2 regions of the Aneurinibacillus uraniidurans genome follow, and region 1 is predicted to be linked to the other one. Evidence: riboswitches for the same ligand, from Rfam matches in the RefSeq annotation. Region 1 holds a riboswitch; the other holds the start of a gene.
The links. Region 1 has a riboswitch for thiamine pyrophosphate ahead of thiC (phosphomethylpyrimidine synthase ThiC). Riboswitches for the same ligand answer to the same signal wherever they lie in the genome.
Positions count from the first base shown of each region.

Region 2: another riboswitch for thiamine pyrophosphate. It lies ahead of PO771_RS05430 (ABC transporter ATP-binding protein); the one in region 1 lies ahead of thiC (phosphomethylpyrimidine synthase ThiC).

Region 1 is NZ_CP116902.1:3,042,298-3,049,896, reverse strand. Features, by position in the region: gene rbsC (ribose ABC transporter permease) at 1-720, shown strand, start outside; gene rbsB (ribose ABC transporter substrate-binding protein RbsB) at 751-1,689, shown strand; TPP riboswitch at 1,768-1,882, shown strand; gene thiC (phosphomethylpyrimidine synthase ThiC) at 2,031-3,794, shown strand; gene PO771_RS15255 (hypothetical protein) at 4,058-4,402, opposite strand; gene PO771_RS15250 (acyl-CoA thioesterase) at 4,438-4,956, opposite strand; gene PO771_RS15245 (VOC family protein) at 5,107-5,496, shown strand; gene PO771_RS15240 (HD-GYP domain-containing protein) at 5,567-6,634, opposite strand; gene PO771_RS15235 (EthD family reductase) at 6,972-7,271, shown strand; gene PO771_RS15230 (PaaI family thioesterase) at 7,310-7,599, shown strand, end outside.
Region 2 is NZ_CP116902.1:1,080,106-1,087,704, forward strand. Features, by position in the region: gene PO771_RS05415 (S8 family peptidase) at 1-20, opposite strand, end outside; gene acsA (acetate--CoA ligase) at 245-1,966, shown strand; gene PO771_RS05425 (3'-5' exonuclease) at 2,019-2,774, opposite strand; TPP riboswitch at 2,953-3,053, shown strand; gene PO771_RS05430 (ABC transporter ATP-binding protein) at 3,129-3,875, shown strand; gene PO771_RS05435 (ABC transporter permease) at 3,872-4,621, shown strand; gene PO771_RS05440 (ABC transporter substrate-binding protein) at 4,641-5,657, shown strand; gene thiD (bifunctional hydroxymethylpyrimidine kinase/phosphomethylpyrimidine kinase) at 5,702-6,508, shown strand; gene PO771_RS05450 (DUF4349 domain-containing protein) at 6,541-6,903, opposite strand; gene phaQ (poly-beta-hydroxybutyrate-responsive repressor) at 7,063-7,446, shown strand; gene PO771_RS05460 (methyl-accepting chemotaxis protein) at 7,526-7,599, shown strand, end outside.

The DNA.
Region 1 (7,599 bases):
GCACTTTCCGGTGCCGTTACGGCTAGTATGATGACGAATGGTATGAGCGCTGTGCTTGCAATCTTGTGTGGTCTTGCGGCAGGTACGGTAATGGGAGCAATCAACGGTTTGTTGATTACAAAAGGAAAAGTAGCACCATTCATTGCTACGCTGGCTACGATGACGATTTTCCGTGGACTGGCACTCGTCTATACGGACGGGAGTCCAATTACTGGATTTAATAGCGACCTGTTTACGATGCTAGGTGCAGGGTATTTTTCGTATATTCCTGTTCCGGTTATCTGGATGTTGATCTTATTTATCATTCTGTATTTCGTTCTTCGTAGAACCGCATTTGGCCGCCGCGTGTATGCCATTGGGGGGAATGAGGAAGCCTCTATTCTATCTGGCATTAAGGTAGGCCGTGTCAAACTATACATTTATGCGCTAACAGGTTTTCTGTCAGCCTTCGCGGGGATTATTCTCACTTCGCGCCTAAACTCAGCACAGCCGAATGCCGGAGCGGGCTATGAGCTGGATGCAATCGCCGCGGTTGTGCTTGGCGGGACAAGCCTGTCAGGTGGACGCGGTTGGATTTTTGGTACGCTGATTGGTGCCATGATTATCGGGGTACTGAACAACGGCCTGAACTTACTGGAAGTCTCCTCTTTCTACCAGCAGGTAGTCAAAGGGGCTGTCATTTTGCTGGCGGTGCTTCTTGACCGCAAAAAAGCAGCATAGTTTATTTATCTACTTAAGGGGGCATCACACATGAAACGACTTATTAAAGGAATGGTAGCCGGCTTGCTTGGCATCTCTTTGTTAGCAGGCTGTACGACACAGGCACCAGGTACAAGCGATAATAAGGGTGCGCAAGGTGGCAAGACAGGACAAGCAACAGTTGGTCTAGCTGTCTCTACGCAAAACAATCCATTTTTCGTCAGCTTAAAACAGGGGGCAGAGAAAGCAGCGACCGCGAACGGGATGAAACTGGTAACAGTAGATGCACAGGATGACCCGGCGAAGCAAATCTCCGGCATTGAGGATTTGATTCAGCGTAAGGTCGATGTGATTCTGGTAAATCCTACAGACTCTGCCGCGATTGCGTCTGCGATTAAGTCTGCTAATAATGCTAATATCCCGGTTATTACAGTTGACCGTAGTGCAGAAGGGGGCAAGGTTGTCTCTCATGTAGCGTCTGATAACGTAGAGGGTGGCCGTATGGCAGCTAAATATTTACTCGATAAAATCGGCAAGAAGGGTAATATCGTTGAACTTGAAGGCATTCCAGGTTCTTCAGCAGCTCGTGAGCGTGGCCAAGGATTCCATGAAATCGTCGATAAAGAACCAGGCGTAAAAGTTGTCGCGAAGCAGCCAGCTGATTTTGACCGCGCCAAAGGATTGAGCGTAATGGAGAACATTCTTCAGGCTAATAAAGATGTCAAAGCTGTATTTGCCCATAACGATGAAATGGCACTCGGAGCTATTCAAGCGATTCAGGCAGCGGGCTTAAAAGATGTGGTCGTTGTCGGGTTTGATGCTACAGCTGATGCGGTAAAAGCTGTACAAGACGGTCGGATGAGCGCTACCATTGCTCAGAAACCAGAGCTGATTGGAAAACAAGCGGTAGAAGCTGCGAAAAAAGTAGTAAAAGGGGAGAAAGTTCCAGCGAGTATCCCGGTTAAGCTTGAATTGGTTACGAAAAAGTAGCAATACCGACATATTGATTTTTAAAATAGAAAGTGTTAATGTTTCTATGTAATCACGAATACAATAAAAACATAACATGTTTACTACTAGGGGTGTCCGAGAGTTCGGGCTGAGATTGAAACGCATCTACGTTTCTAAACCCTCGGGACCTGATCTGGATCATACCAGCGTAGGAAAGTAGTTCGTATGAGTTATCTGTAGCTACAAGGCATTCGTTTGTGTTGTGCCTTGCTAGATCTCTCATGTATAACGAGCCGGGTCCCTTTATAGGGCCCGGCTTTTATTATGCTGATCCTTATCCTGTCCTTTTGTGTAGTACACACGAAAAAGGAGGAAGAAACATGCAAGAGCAAAATTGGGGAGTCAAAGGGTTTCCAAACAGTCAGAAAGTATACATAGAAGGGTCACGACCAGACATTCGTGTACCTGTTCGTGAGGTTGCTTTGTCTCCTTCCCAAAACGGGGAAGTGGTAGTTGAAAATGCACCAGTGCGCATTTATGACACGAGTGGTCCGTACACAGATGAAGCATGTGAGGTAAACATTCGCGAAGGAATTGCGAAAATCCGTCAGAACTGGATTGAAGAGCGTGGAGATGCTGAGGAATATGAAGGCAGAGCGGTAAAGCCGGAAGATAATGGTTTGCGTCTTGGAGAGGAATTAGAGAATCATGAGGTATTTCCGGGACTGATTCGGAAACCACTCCGGGCGAAACAAGGGCAAAATGTTACGCAGCTTCATTATGCACGTCGCGGCATCATCACACCTGAGATGGAGTTTGTTGCGATTCGCGAGAACATGGAGCCGGAATTTGTAAGACAAGAGATTGCAGCAGGACGTGCGATCATCCCGTCTAATATTAATCATCCAGAAAGCGAGCCGATGATTATTGGACGTAACTTCCACGTGAAAATTAATGCCAATATCGGGAATTCAGCCGTTACCTCGTCGATTGAGGAAGAAGTAGAAAAAATGACGTGGGCGATTCGCTGGGGTGCGGATACGATTATGGATCTTTCTACGGGGAAAAACATTCATGCCACACGTGAGTGGATCGTGCGTAATTCTCCCGTTCCAATTGGTACCGTTCCGATTTATCAAGCGCTTGAGAAAGTGGGAGGAAAGGCGGAAGAACTTACGTGGGAGATTTTCCGCGATACATTGATTGAGCAAGCAGAGCAAGGGGTAGATTACTTTACCATCCATGCGGGTGTACTCCTTCGCTACATTCCTCTTACAGCGAAACGGGTAACTGGTATCGTGTCGCGTGGGGGCTCCATTATGGCAGCTTGGTGCTTGGCTCATCATCAGGAAAACTTCTTATATACACATTTTGAGGAAATTTGCGAAATCATGAAAGCATATGATGTTGCTTTCTCATTAGGGGATGGATTGCGCCCAGGCAGTATTGCCGATGCGAATGATGAGGCACAGTTCGCTGAATTAGAAACACTCGGGGAATTAACGAAGATTGCCTGGAAGCATGACGTACAGGTGATCGTAGAAGGACCGGGGCATGTGCCGATGCATAAAATTAAAGAAAACATGGATCGACAGCTAGAAGTTTGTCAGGAAGCACCGTTTTATACGCTCGGTCCACTGACAACGGATATTGCACCGGGATATGATCACATCACATCAGCGATCGGGGCGGCGATGATTGGATGGTATGGAACAGCTATGTTATGCTATGTGACACCAAAAGAGCACCTTGGCCTACCGAACAAAGAAGATGTTCGAGTAGGGGTAGTTACATATAAGTTAGCTGCACATGCTGCTGATTTGGCCAAAGGACATCCAGGTGCCCAGATCCGCGATGATGCTCTTTCGAAAGCTCGTTTTGAATTCCGCTGGAGAGATCAATTTAACCTCTCGCTTGATCCTGAACGTGCGATTGAATACCATGATGAAACCCTTCCAGCAGAGGGAGCGAAAACAGCCCATTTTTGCTCGATGTGTGGACCGAAGTTTTGCAGCATGCGTATTACACAGGATATTCGTGAATACGCAAAGAACAACGGATTAGATACAGAAGAAGCAGTGGATCAGGGAATGAAAGAAAAAGCGGAGGAATTCCGTACATCAGGAAGCCAAATTTATAAGTAAGCAAGAAGAGTTGTGATTAAAAGGAAGAGGCTGTCTCAAAAGCTGTAACAAAGCGGCTGAGACAGCCTCTTTTTTCTTGGTGGCTGTTTTCTCCAAAGTGTGGTGGAGAAGCCGGGATCGGGTGGGACCTCGTCACTTCCCTGCAAGCGTACCGAAACGACTCCTCCCTTCTCCCACTCCCTCACCACCACACGTTGTCGATACCACAAAAAAACTGCCCCTATGGCCATGTTCTGGCTTGGGGCAGTCTCTCTTGACGGTCTTTATACTTGTTTAAATCGAACTGGCTGCAGCCCTTTGCGTTTGCGGTCATTGTTTGACCAGTTGCCATAGCCATACAGCGTAAACGCCTGAATTTTGTACAGCAGCGCGTACAGTTCATCGAATTCAAGTGCGTCATAATAGTACTCATAAAGGTTCTCTTTGCCAATCTGCTTGCCCCAGTAGCCATAATCATCAAGCATCCAACTTAACATCGCGAATGGATACGGCATCGTATCTTCCTGATAACGGTGGCACCAGTCTGTGAACAGTTCGAATGTAGGTTCGTCCATCATTGGACGGAAGGCATCAATATGGAAATCAAGAGTTGGGTGCATTGTACTCATTGTGTGTCTCCTATTCTATGAAATAAGAATGATCCCTAGTTCACGATACCAAACTCTGCGGCGAATACTTTGCTTTCGCTACGGCGTTCGCGGCGTGCGGAGGCGCGACGTGGGGCAGATTCATGCAGGGCGATTTCTTCTGGTGTTTCTGGTACGATGGGTGGTACCGAGATCGGTTTGCCAGCTTCATCAAGTGCTACGAATGTCAGAAACGAGGTAGCGCAGACGATTTTTTCACCGGTCAGCAAGTCTTCTGATACGATGCGGACGAAAATCTCCATAGACGTTTTGTGTGTCCAGGTAACGAATGATTCGAGACGCACCGCATAGCCTGCTTTAATCGGATGAAGGAAGTCGACGGAATCAGTCGATGCAGTTACAACTGGGTGACGAGCGTGTTTCGTTGCTGCAATTGTTGCTACATCATCAATGTAGGCCATCACTTCACCACCGAACATCGTACCATGGTGATTGGTATCAGGTGGTAGCACCATGCTTTCTTTTATTGTACGCGACTCGCGTACGTATTTGGCTTGTATTGTTTGTTGTGTCATGCTGTGATCCTCCTACGAAATAACAATACCTTTTGCCATTTTATCATACTGGCACGAATTTTGCTTGATAGAAAATGTATTCATCGACCCAGTACATGAAGATTGTATAGTAAGATGGTTACATACGATATGAAAGCGAGGATACATACGATGATTAGAAAAGCAGAACACGTAGCACTTGTCGTAGTAGATATGGACCGCTCTATTTCTTTTTATACAGAAATGTTTGGCTATCAAGTACGCGCACGTGGAGAGAATGCTGTACGAGAGATGGCTTTTCTGCTACATCCGAATCAACCAGGTTTTGAGATTGAACTGATTCGAGATCTTGCCTCAGGCAGTGAATACAGTACACAGAGCGTAGTAAACCATCTTGCATTTACAGTGGACAATATAGAAGAAGCGATGGCATATTACGGGGAACGAGGGATTATATTTACGACAGAAGAGCCGAAGCGGGCAATTGATGGGGGACGAACAATTTTCTTCCATGGACCGGATCAGGAACTTCTACAATTTGTTGAACCCGCCGGAAAATAATCGAATACAAATATAGAAAAAAGGCTCCGACTGTCTACATGCTTGGTAGACGATCGGAGCCTTTCTGTAATCAGTCGATTTCGATAATGGAAAGCATGCGTGCCTGACGCAAGTCTATATAGCCCGTTTCCGTTTTAATAAGCGGTCGTAACGGTTCATCCGGGTTTAAATAGACAATCGTTCCGCGTGTCTGGTCATTAAGGGTCACATTGTGGCCGATATAGCCGCCGACGATAAAGTGTACGAAAGGAAGAACAATGCGAGGATTCAGCTGGTTGGCGAAAGCGGCATTGGTTAATTCCTGAGCGGCTTGGTAAGGTGAAAGATGCGGGGAGCCGACTTGATCTGAACAGTATCGATCATACTCATTGGCAACAGCAACTACTTGTGCAGGGAATGGAATCTGATCTCCTCGCAGACCATTCGGATAACCGGAGCCATCCAAAAATTCGTGGTGGTATAGCGCTGCTTCCATAATTGTATCGTTCGCACCGGAGACTAGAGAGAGAATTTCATACCCGGATGATGTGTGAGAACGAAGCTGTTCTTCTTCTCTATCTGTTAGTTTTTGATAGTCTTTTTGAATAAGAATCGGGTTGAGTTTAAGTTTTCCGATGTCATGTAGCAGTCCACACTGACCGTATAACCAGATATCGTCTGGTGAGAGTCGAAGCAGACGGGCGATCACACCGCATAACAGGCTGACATTAAGACTGTGCCGATATGTGTAGTCATCGAAGCCGCGTACTTTATGCAGAGCTAGGAGCATGGATGTATTCTCAAGTGCCGATTCCAATAGATTGGAGTAACTGGCCAGATACGAGTGAAGAGAAACTGGGCGATTTTCTTCAATTTCTTCAAACATTCTTTTAATCTGATCCAGATTATTTACATAGGAGTTACCGAATGACTTATTATCTGATCCGGTAATATTTCGGATTTGCTGAATCAGGTCTCGCTTAATATGCTTTTCTTCATCGTCTACCATAATGCTGTCAATATCGTGGTTAAAAAGGAGTGTAATATCCGTACCGCGCAGCCGAGAGCCTTTCTCAAGCAATAGTGTGCCAGTATTTGAATAAATATCTTCTGCTAGAACGGCATCTTTTAGAAGATACGATAATTTTTTACGATTCACATCAAGTCCCCCCTGAAAAGCCTGTCTTTCTATCTAAATCGTATAGTAATCCATTGTAATTAGTTAGATCATATCGTAAGACTTGTGAGTATTTCAACTATCAATTGGATATTATGGAATAGCTAGGAATATGGCATTAGTTCGATTGATGAAAAGTAATTGTAAAGTAATGATAAAGCACTAGTAAGGTAGCAGAAGGTGTAAATGAATCATAGAAATTTTCTAAAAATATTGACGTTTGTTCTCATTTAATACTATACTTTAACTATTACTATACGATTTTTACACGCTGTACGTTTATTTTGTAATATTAATTCGTTTATACATGGAGGGACATATGGTTAAGCTAATTGCTATTTATAAGAAGCCAGAAGATACAGGAGCTTTTGATCAACATTATAATGAAGTGCATGCTCCGCTTGCAGCAAAAATGCCAGGTCTCATTAAACTCGAAGTAAATCGGATTTATGGTGGACCAATGGGAGACAGCAACCTTCATCTTATTGCCGAGATGTATTTCGAAACAAAGGAAGCGCTCACGGAAGCATTGAGTTCTCCAGAAGGACGGGCAGCAGGCAAAGATCTGATGGGATTTGCAGGGAAGTTGGTTTCGATGCACTTCGCAGAAGTTGAGTAATTCATCCTGATATTCACAGAATAGGAACGTGATTGCAGATGATATCTAATAACCGATTTAATCAGTATGTTGGCATTGTAATCGAGCATCAGGATGAAGATACATGCACGGCTGTGCTCGATATTCGACCGGAACACTACAATAGTATCGAAGGTGTGGTACACGGCGGTGTTACAAGTACGCTAGCTGATGTGGCTATGGGACATGCAGCAGCTCCTCATATCGATGGTGTGCAGCAGTGTGTCACCCTTGAGAGTAAAGTCAATTATCTTGCCCCTGCACGAGGGGATAAGTTGATTGCCCAATCCAAGGTGGTAAAGCGTGGGGG
Region 2 (7,599 bases), 1.9 Mb from region 1:
TATTTATAAAGTCGATTCATGCAGCATCACTTTCCTTTACTTTTGTTACGTATAGCGTTTGGCGGGTCTAGGTAAGATATGAACGGTGGATTTTGACAAAAATTAAAAAAAGAAAATAAAAAAGTCACAATTTTTTGAAGTAAAGCGCTTTAATTCTTGTGCAATTTGTAGTAAAGTGTTGTATAACAAATAAAAAAAGCCTTCTTGAAAGGCTATTAATAATCCAGGATGGGGGCAGAAAACCATGGCTACAACAGAAAGATCAAAAGATATTATGCTGTTAGATAACACAGCGAACCTTAAGGATTATGATGAGGCTGTTCGTACAGCTAATTGGAAAGAAATCGAAAAAAACTTTTCTTGGTATACAACAGGAAAAGTTAACATGGTATACGAAGCGATTGACCGTCATGTAGATAATGGTCAGGGCGAGAAAACCGCACTTCTTTATACAGATGGAGAGCGGGACGAGCAGTACACATATGCACAGCTTCGCGAACTGTCGAGCCGTTTTGCGAATGGTCTTCGTTCCAAAGGTGTTAAGAAAGGTGATCGCGTATTTATTTTTATGCCGCGTAGCCCAGAGTTGTTTATTGCACTTCTTGGTATTGTGCGCATTGGTGCAATTGCAGGTCCGTTATTTGAGGCATTCATGGAAGATGCTGTGCGTGACCGTCTCCAAGATAGCGGTGCGGTAGCTGTTGTGACAACACCAGGACTTCTGTACCGCATCCCGGTACAGGATCTGCCAGAATTGAAACATGTTATTCTGGTTAGTGCTGAAGAGAAAACAGCTGACAATCAAGTATTGTACGAAGAGCTGATGAGTGTATCGGCTGATTATACAATTGAATGGGGAGAACGTGAATCCGGCATGCTGCTTCACTATACATCCGGTTCCACAGGTAAGCCAAAAGGCGTTTTGCAGGTGCATGATGCGATGATCCATCAGTACATGGCAGGCAAATGGGTGTATGACCTGCGCGAAGGTGATGTTTACTGGTGTACAGCGGACCCAGGCTGGGTAACAGGGACATCAGCAGGCATGTGGTCTCCATGGCTTAACGGTGTAACGGTTGTATTGCGCGGTGGACGTTTTAAACCAGCTGACTGGTATGCAACACTTGAGAAATACAAAGTTAACGTTTGGTTCAGTGCGCCAACTGCATTCCGTATGCTGATGGGTGAAGGGGACGAGCTGCCGAAGCGCTTCGATCTGTCTACTCTCCGTCACGTTCTCTCTGCTGGTGAGCCGCTCAATCCAGAGGTAATTCGTTGGGGACTTGATGTACTTGACCGCCGCATCCATGATAACTGGTGGATGACTGAAACAGGTTCTTCGATCTGTGCTAACTATCGGTCTATGCCAATCCGTCCAGGTTCAATGGGTAAGCCGCTTCCGTTTATCAAAATGGCAATTGTCGATGATGAAGGGAATGAACTTCCACCGAACACAATGGGCAACCTGGCAATCATGCCGCCATGGCCAGCGATGATGCGTCAGATCTGGAACAACCCAGCGAAATATGAAGAATACTTCCAGACTGGCTGGTACTTGTCCGGTGACTCTGCTTATATGGATGAAGACGGTTATTTCTGGTTCGAAGGTCGTGTGGATGATGTTATTAACACATCAGGTGAGCGTGTAGGACCATTTGAAGTTGAAAGTAAGCTTGTGGAGCATCCATCAGTAGCGGAAGCGGGCGTTATCGGTGTACCGGATCCGGTACGCGGTGAGATCATCAAAGCGTTCATTACGCTTCGTGCAGGATATGAAGAAAGTGATGAACTTAAAGAAGAGATTCGTGTATTCGTGAAGGAGCGTCTGGCTGCGCATGCCGCGCCGCGTCAGATTGAATTCCGTGACAAGCTTCCGAAGACACGTTCCGGTAAAATTATGCGTCGTGTTTTGAAAGCATGGGAGCTTGGCCTTCCGACAGGAGATTTGTCTACAATGGAAGATTAGTTATAAAAAGAACGGTGCAGGATGTAATCCGCACCGTTCTTTTGTGTGTTTTTTATATAGAAGCATAGCCTGTTTCCTGTCTCTGACGAAGTAAGTGCATCGTCTTAATATAACCTTCAAGGCCGTGCAGGGTCTCGATGCCACGCTTCTCTAATTCATCAAGGAAGCAGAGAAATAGCTCAGCAGTCATTACCGCATCACCAAGCGCAGTGTGGCGCCCTTCGACCTGAATATGATATAGGTCAAGTAAGGTGTCAAGCCCATATGACTTATTGTTCGGAAGTATATGATAGGAGATCGACATTGTATCAATAACGGGGTTGTTTAACTTTGTCTTGCATAGCTTTTTAAGCTTGGTGTTCAGGAAGTTTATATCGAAGTCTGCGCAGTGGGCAACCAGGTAGTCATCTCCGATAAATTGCAGGAATTTATGAAGGACTGGCAGAACGGGAGGAGCATCTGCGACATCTTCATTGGAAATTCCTGTGATTTCTGTCACGATCGCTGGAATCGGTTTGCGTGGTTGGATTAGTTCATGGAAGAGTTTTTCCTGAATGGCACCGTTTTCAACAACGACTGCGCCAATGGAAATAATCTCATCACCTGCATACGGATGAAATCCGGTCGTCTCTGTATCAAACACAATAAAGCGCATCCGTTTTAATAGCTGATCTTCATAAGTATGACGGTTCACGGAAGCAATCATAGTCTGGATGTCCGCGACTAGATCAGGGTCAAGGGCAGGCTTTTCTTTGTACCAGCTGGTTGTGATGTGCTTGATGTATTTACCAAGTGGAAATGAGTACATCTTCTGTCACATCCTTCTCTCCTTAAGAATCTTTTTTCTTAGATTTGCAAGCGTTCTCATTCTTTTATCATACGTCATAAGGAGGATAATGTACAGATTATTTAGAAAATTAGTAAGGAGTATTCAATGATTGACGGAGAGAAGCATTCGGAGTACGATGAAAACAATTCAATACAAAAACGACCACTAGGGGAGCATAGTTGCTGAGAGGGGCAGTCGTCCCGACCCTTATAACCTGATGCGGATAATGCCGATGGAGGGAAGTGGAGCCGATCTGTTTTTATGCTTGCAGACACGCGCCACTCCATAGGAGGGCGCTTTTTCTATGGAAATGGATCGAAGGAGGGAGAGCTAATGCTTGCTGTTCACCAGTTAACATATCAGTATCCAAAGAGCAGTACACCGGTATTGGATCATGTATCGTTTGCTGTACAACAGGGTGAATTCGTCTCGCTGATCGGGGCGAGCGGGTCTGGGAAAAGCACGATCTTTCGGTTGATAGCAGGGCTTGCCGAACCGAATGCGGGCAGCATCCAAATTGGTGGCGTCCAAGAAAAGAATAGACTGGGAAAAGTAGCGCTGATGCCGCAAAAAGATCTGCTCCTTCCGTGGCGCACGGTGCTGGATAATATTTTGCTTCCGGCAGAAATAGCAGGGCAGCCAAGAGAAGAGGCTGTTCGGCAGGCGCAGGAGTGGATCATTCGCGCCGGGCTGTCCGGTTATGCAGATGCGTATCCATCCCAGCTGTCTGGTGGAATGCGGCAGCGGGTATCGTTTTTGCGAACCATTATGACAGGGGCTGATGTTCTGTTGCTGGATGAACCATTCGGGGCACTTGACACGCTAACCCGTCAGGATATGCAGGAATGGCTGCTAAGCATTTGGGAACAGCTTGGCAAAACAGTACTCTTTATTACGCATGATATTGAAGAAGCAGTGCTTGTAAGTGATCGAGTGCTTGTGCTGCGTCCAGGTGAAAATTGCGTGGAGATGCCGATTCAACTGCGTCGTCCACGTACGAAAGAACTGGTCTTCACACCGGAGTTTACCGCGTATCGCCAGCAGTTGACACATATGATCAGCGGGAGGAAGGGAAAATGAGAAGGCAGTTACATACATACTGGCCAGCCGCTGTTTTTTTCGTAGTGCTGCTAGCTGCCTGGGAGATCGGTGTCAAAATGGGCGGCGTTCCGTCTTTCATCCTTCCGGCACCGAGCGAGATTATGGCAGGGCTGATCAGCTACAGCGATGAACTGTTCGGTGTTCACCTGTTGGCTACATTTGAAGAGATGATGATAGGGCTCTTGCTATCCATTCTGCTAGCCGTTGTCCTGTCCGTGCTGATGTTTTTCTCGCCGTTGTTTGAGAAGATGTTTTATCCCGTATTGATCGTGTCCCAGACGGTTCCACTCATTGCGATCGCTCCGGTGTTTGCCCTCTGGTTTGGCTACTCGCTGTCTTCAAAGGTTGCGGTGGTCGTACTTATTTCGTTTTTTCCGCTTGTCGTCAGCTTGTATGACGGATTGAAGTCAGGAGATTCAGAAGTGGTGGATTTGCTGCGGACGTTTGGAGCAAACCGAGCGCAGATTTTCTGGAAAGCTCAAGTACCGATGGCACTGCCGTCGTTTTTCTCCGGATTGAAGGTTGCAGCCGTGTTCAGTGTAACGGGCGCTACAATTGGAGAATGGCTTGGAGCGGAACAGGGGCTTGGTTATTTCGGACGGCGCATGTCTTCTTCGCTGCGAGCAGATGGCGTATTTGCGTCTGTGCTTGTACTAGCACTGCTCGGCGTGCTCATGTTTATTGTTGCGTATGCATTGGAGAAGAGAATCGTAAAACATAAATAAAAGAAAAGAGGAATGGACGATGCAGAAAAGTCGGATAGGTAAGGCATTATTTGTATGTTTATGTGCGATGCTGCTGCTTGCCGGATGCGGCAGTCAGACAGGGCCAGCTAAACAGGAGGGAGCTTCGGACAAGCCGAAGGAAAAACTAACGATTATGCTGGATTGGTACCCGAATGCGGTACATTCGTTCTTGTATACGGCGATGAAAAAAGGATATTTTGCGGAAGAGGGCATTGATCTTGATATTCAGATGCCAGCCGAAACGAATGACCCGCTCCGTATGGCAGCAGCGAACAAAATTGATCTGGCGTTTACGTATCAGCCAGCTGTAGCCATTGCACGTAGCGAAGGGGTACCGGTAAAATCGATTGCGTCTGTTGTTCGCCATCCGTTAAATGTTGTACTGGTGCCGAAGGACAGTCCGATTCATTCGCCAAAAGATTTTGCGGGCAAAAAAATTGGCTATCCGTCCATGCCGCTTGATGAAGTGAATATCCAGACGATGATGGAAAAAGACGGAGCTGATTTTAAACAGGCGAAAATGACAGATATCGGGTTTGATATTGTTTCTGCACTGGCTACAAACCGGGTAGACGCGGTAATTGGTGGCTATAAAAATCATGAGCAACTTTTGCTTGATAAAAAAGGCTTCCCGGTTCGCGCAATTAATCTATCCGACTATGGCGTGCCGGATTCATCTGAGCTTGTTATTGCGGCAAGCGATAAAACGATCGCAGACAAAAAAGATTTACTTGCTCGTTTCTGGAAAGCAGCATCTAAAGGACAGGACTACGTGTTGAATCATAAGCAGGAGGGGCTTGGCTATCTGCTTGCAAACGAAAAGAAAGAATTCCCGCTTGAAAAAGATGTGGAAGAAAAAAGCCTGGATATTCTTCTGCCGCTTATGAATGAGCAAGGACAGCCATTTGGCGCTCAATCTGCAGATCAATGGACGAAAGTAGTAGACTGGCTGAAGAAAAACAAACAGGTTAAGCCGGATGTAAAGCCGGAAGATTGTTTTACTGCCCTGCCGTAGATGTAGGGCAAAGTAACAGGCATATTGAGTAGGAGGAAGACAAAATGGCTGTATACAAAGCACTTACCATCGCAGGTTCAGACAGTGGCGGCGGAGCAGGCATTCAGGCTGATATAAAAACATTTCAAGAACTTGGTGTGTTCGGTATGTCGGTACTAACTGCCTTGACGGCACAAAATACAAACGGCGTGCACGGTGTATTCGCCGTGCCGCCTGAATTCGTTGCGCAGCAGCTGGATGCGGTGCTATCTGATCTTGGAACGGACGCCGTGAAAACAGGTATGCTGTTTGATAGCTCGATTATTCGTACGGTTGCGGATAAGTTGAAGGAGTACAAGGTGAAAAATTATGTACTCGACCCGGTGATGATTGCGAAAGGCGGAGCACCGCTGCTGCTTGAAGAAGCAGTTGCTGCAGTAAAGGAGCATCTGCTTCCGCTTTCGATGGTTGTTACGCCGAATTTGCCGGAAGCAGAGGTGCTGACCGGCATGAAAAGGATTGAAACGATTGAAGAGATGAAAGAAGCTGCTTATATCCTGCATGCAGGTGGAGCGGCAAATGTTGTTATTAAAGGCGGGCATGGAACGGGTCCACAGGTGACCGATCTTTTATATGATGGAGATACGTTCACGGAGATGACGGCAGATCGTTTCGATACACCGCATACACATGGAACGGGCTGTACATTTGCAGCCGCAACCGCAGCGGGTCTGGCGCAGGGGATGTCGGTGTCTGATGCAGTTAAGCAGGCGAAGGCGTTTATTACAGCCGCTATTACGCATCCACTTGGGATTGGAAGCGGACATGGTCCAACCAATCACTGGGCATACAATCGATGTGAGAAATTGTAGAGAAGCATAAAAAAATGACGACCAATTGGTCGTCATTTTTTTTGTGCTGCCGTTTTCGGCTTATCAAGCAAATTTTTTAGTTCATCAAGCTTAGCGAGAATCTCATCATCGACCCGCTCATCAAGCTTCTCTACTTTTTCTTCAAGCTGGATTACAAGCTGGGCAACACGGGCAATCTCTTCTTTATTCGGGAGATTGTTCTCATGTAAAACTTGGTCAATCATTTTCTTATATTGATCCTGGGAGTAGAAGAACCACTTTTGATACTCGCCGATCATCGAGGAGTATTCATTCGTTTTAACGAAGTCGTCCATTGTTTTTCCCCATGTTTTTTCGACGAGATCATACCAGCTTTTCCACATTTGAACCGGATCGAACGTTTGATCAGATGCCAAGTGAATCCCTCCTGTTTTTTAATCCCTCAATCTTTATATTACGTGGAATAGTAAAAATATACAAACAAAAATTGTGAAAAGACTAAAAATTATGCGGTCATATTTTTAATAACGTAACAATATATATAGAATGAATGACATAAACGAGGAGGAGTAGGAATGAGGAATAGCAAATCTGATAAGGTTTTAGAGCGGGTAAACGCTGCTGGTAATCCAAAGACGCTCCTTATTCCATGTGTGCTGCTGTTGCTTCGTAACGTAAATACACACGGATATCAAATCATTCAGGACCTGATGAATTTTGGCTTTTCCTCTCTAGATCATGGACATATTTATCGGATTTTACGTCAGCTAGAGAGTGATAAACTAGTAGAATCATATTGGGAAATTTCGAGTGGAGGGCCACCAAGACGGATGTACTCCCTTACAGAAGCAGGCACAGCGTATCTGGATGTATGGTCAGAAGCGCTAGAACGGTATCAGTATACACTGGATCGTTTTTTTTCTATGTATGAACGACTATTATTCCCGTCAGAAAAATAGTAAGTATAAAGCAGGAAAACGCTATCATAAGGAGAAGGTATTATAAAATGCTATGCTTCATGAATATGGGGGGATATGATTGTTTCAAAAATTAAATGACGTTTCGATTAAAGTTAAGCTCATTGGTACGATGCTATTGATTACGCTTGTACC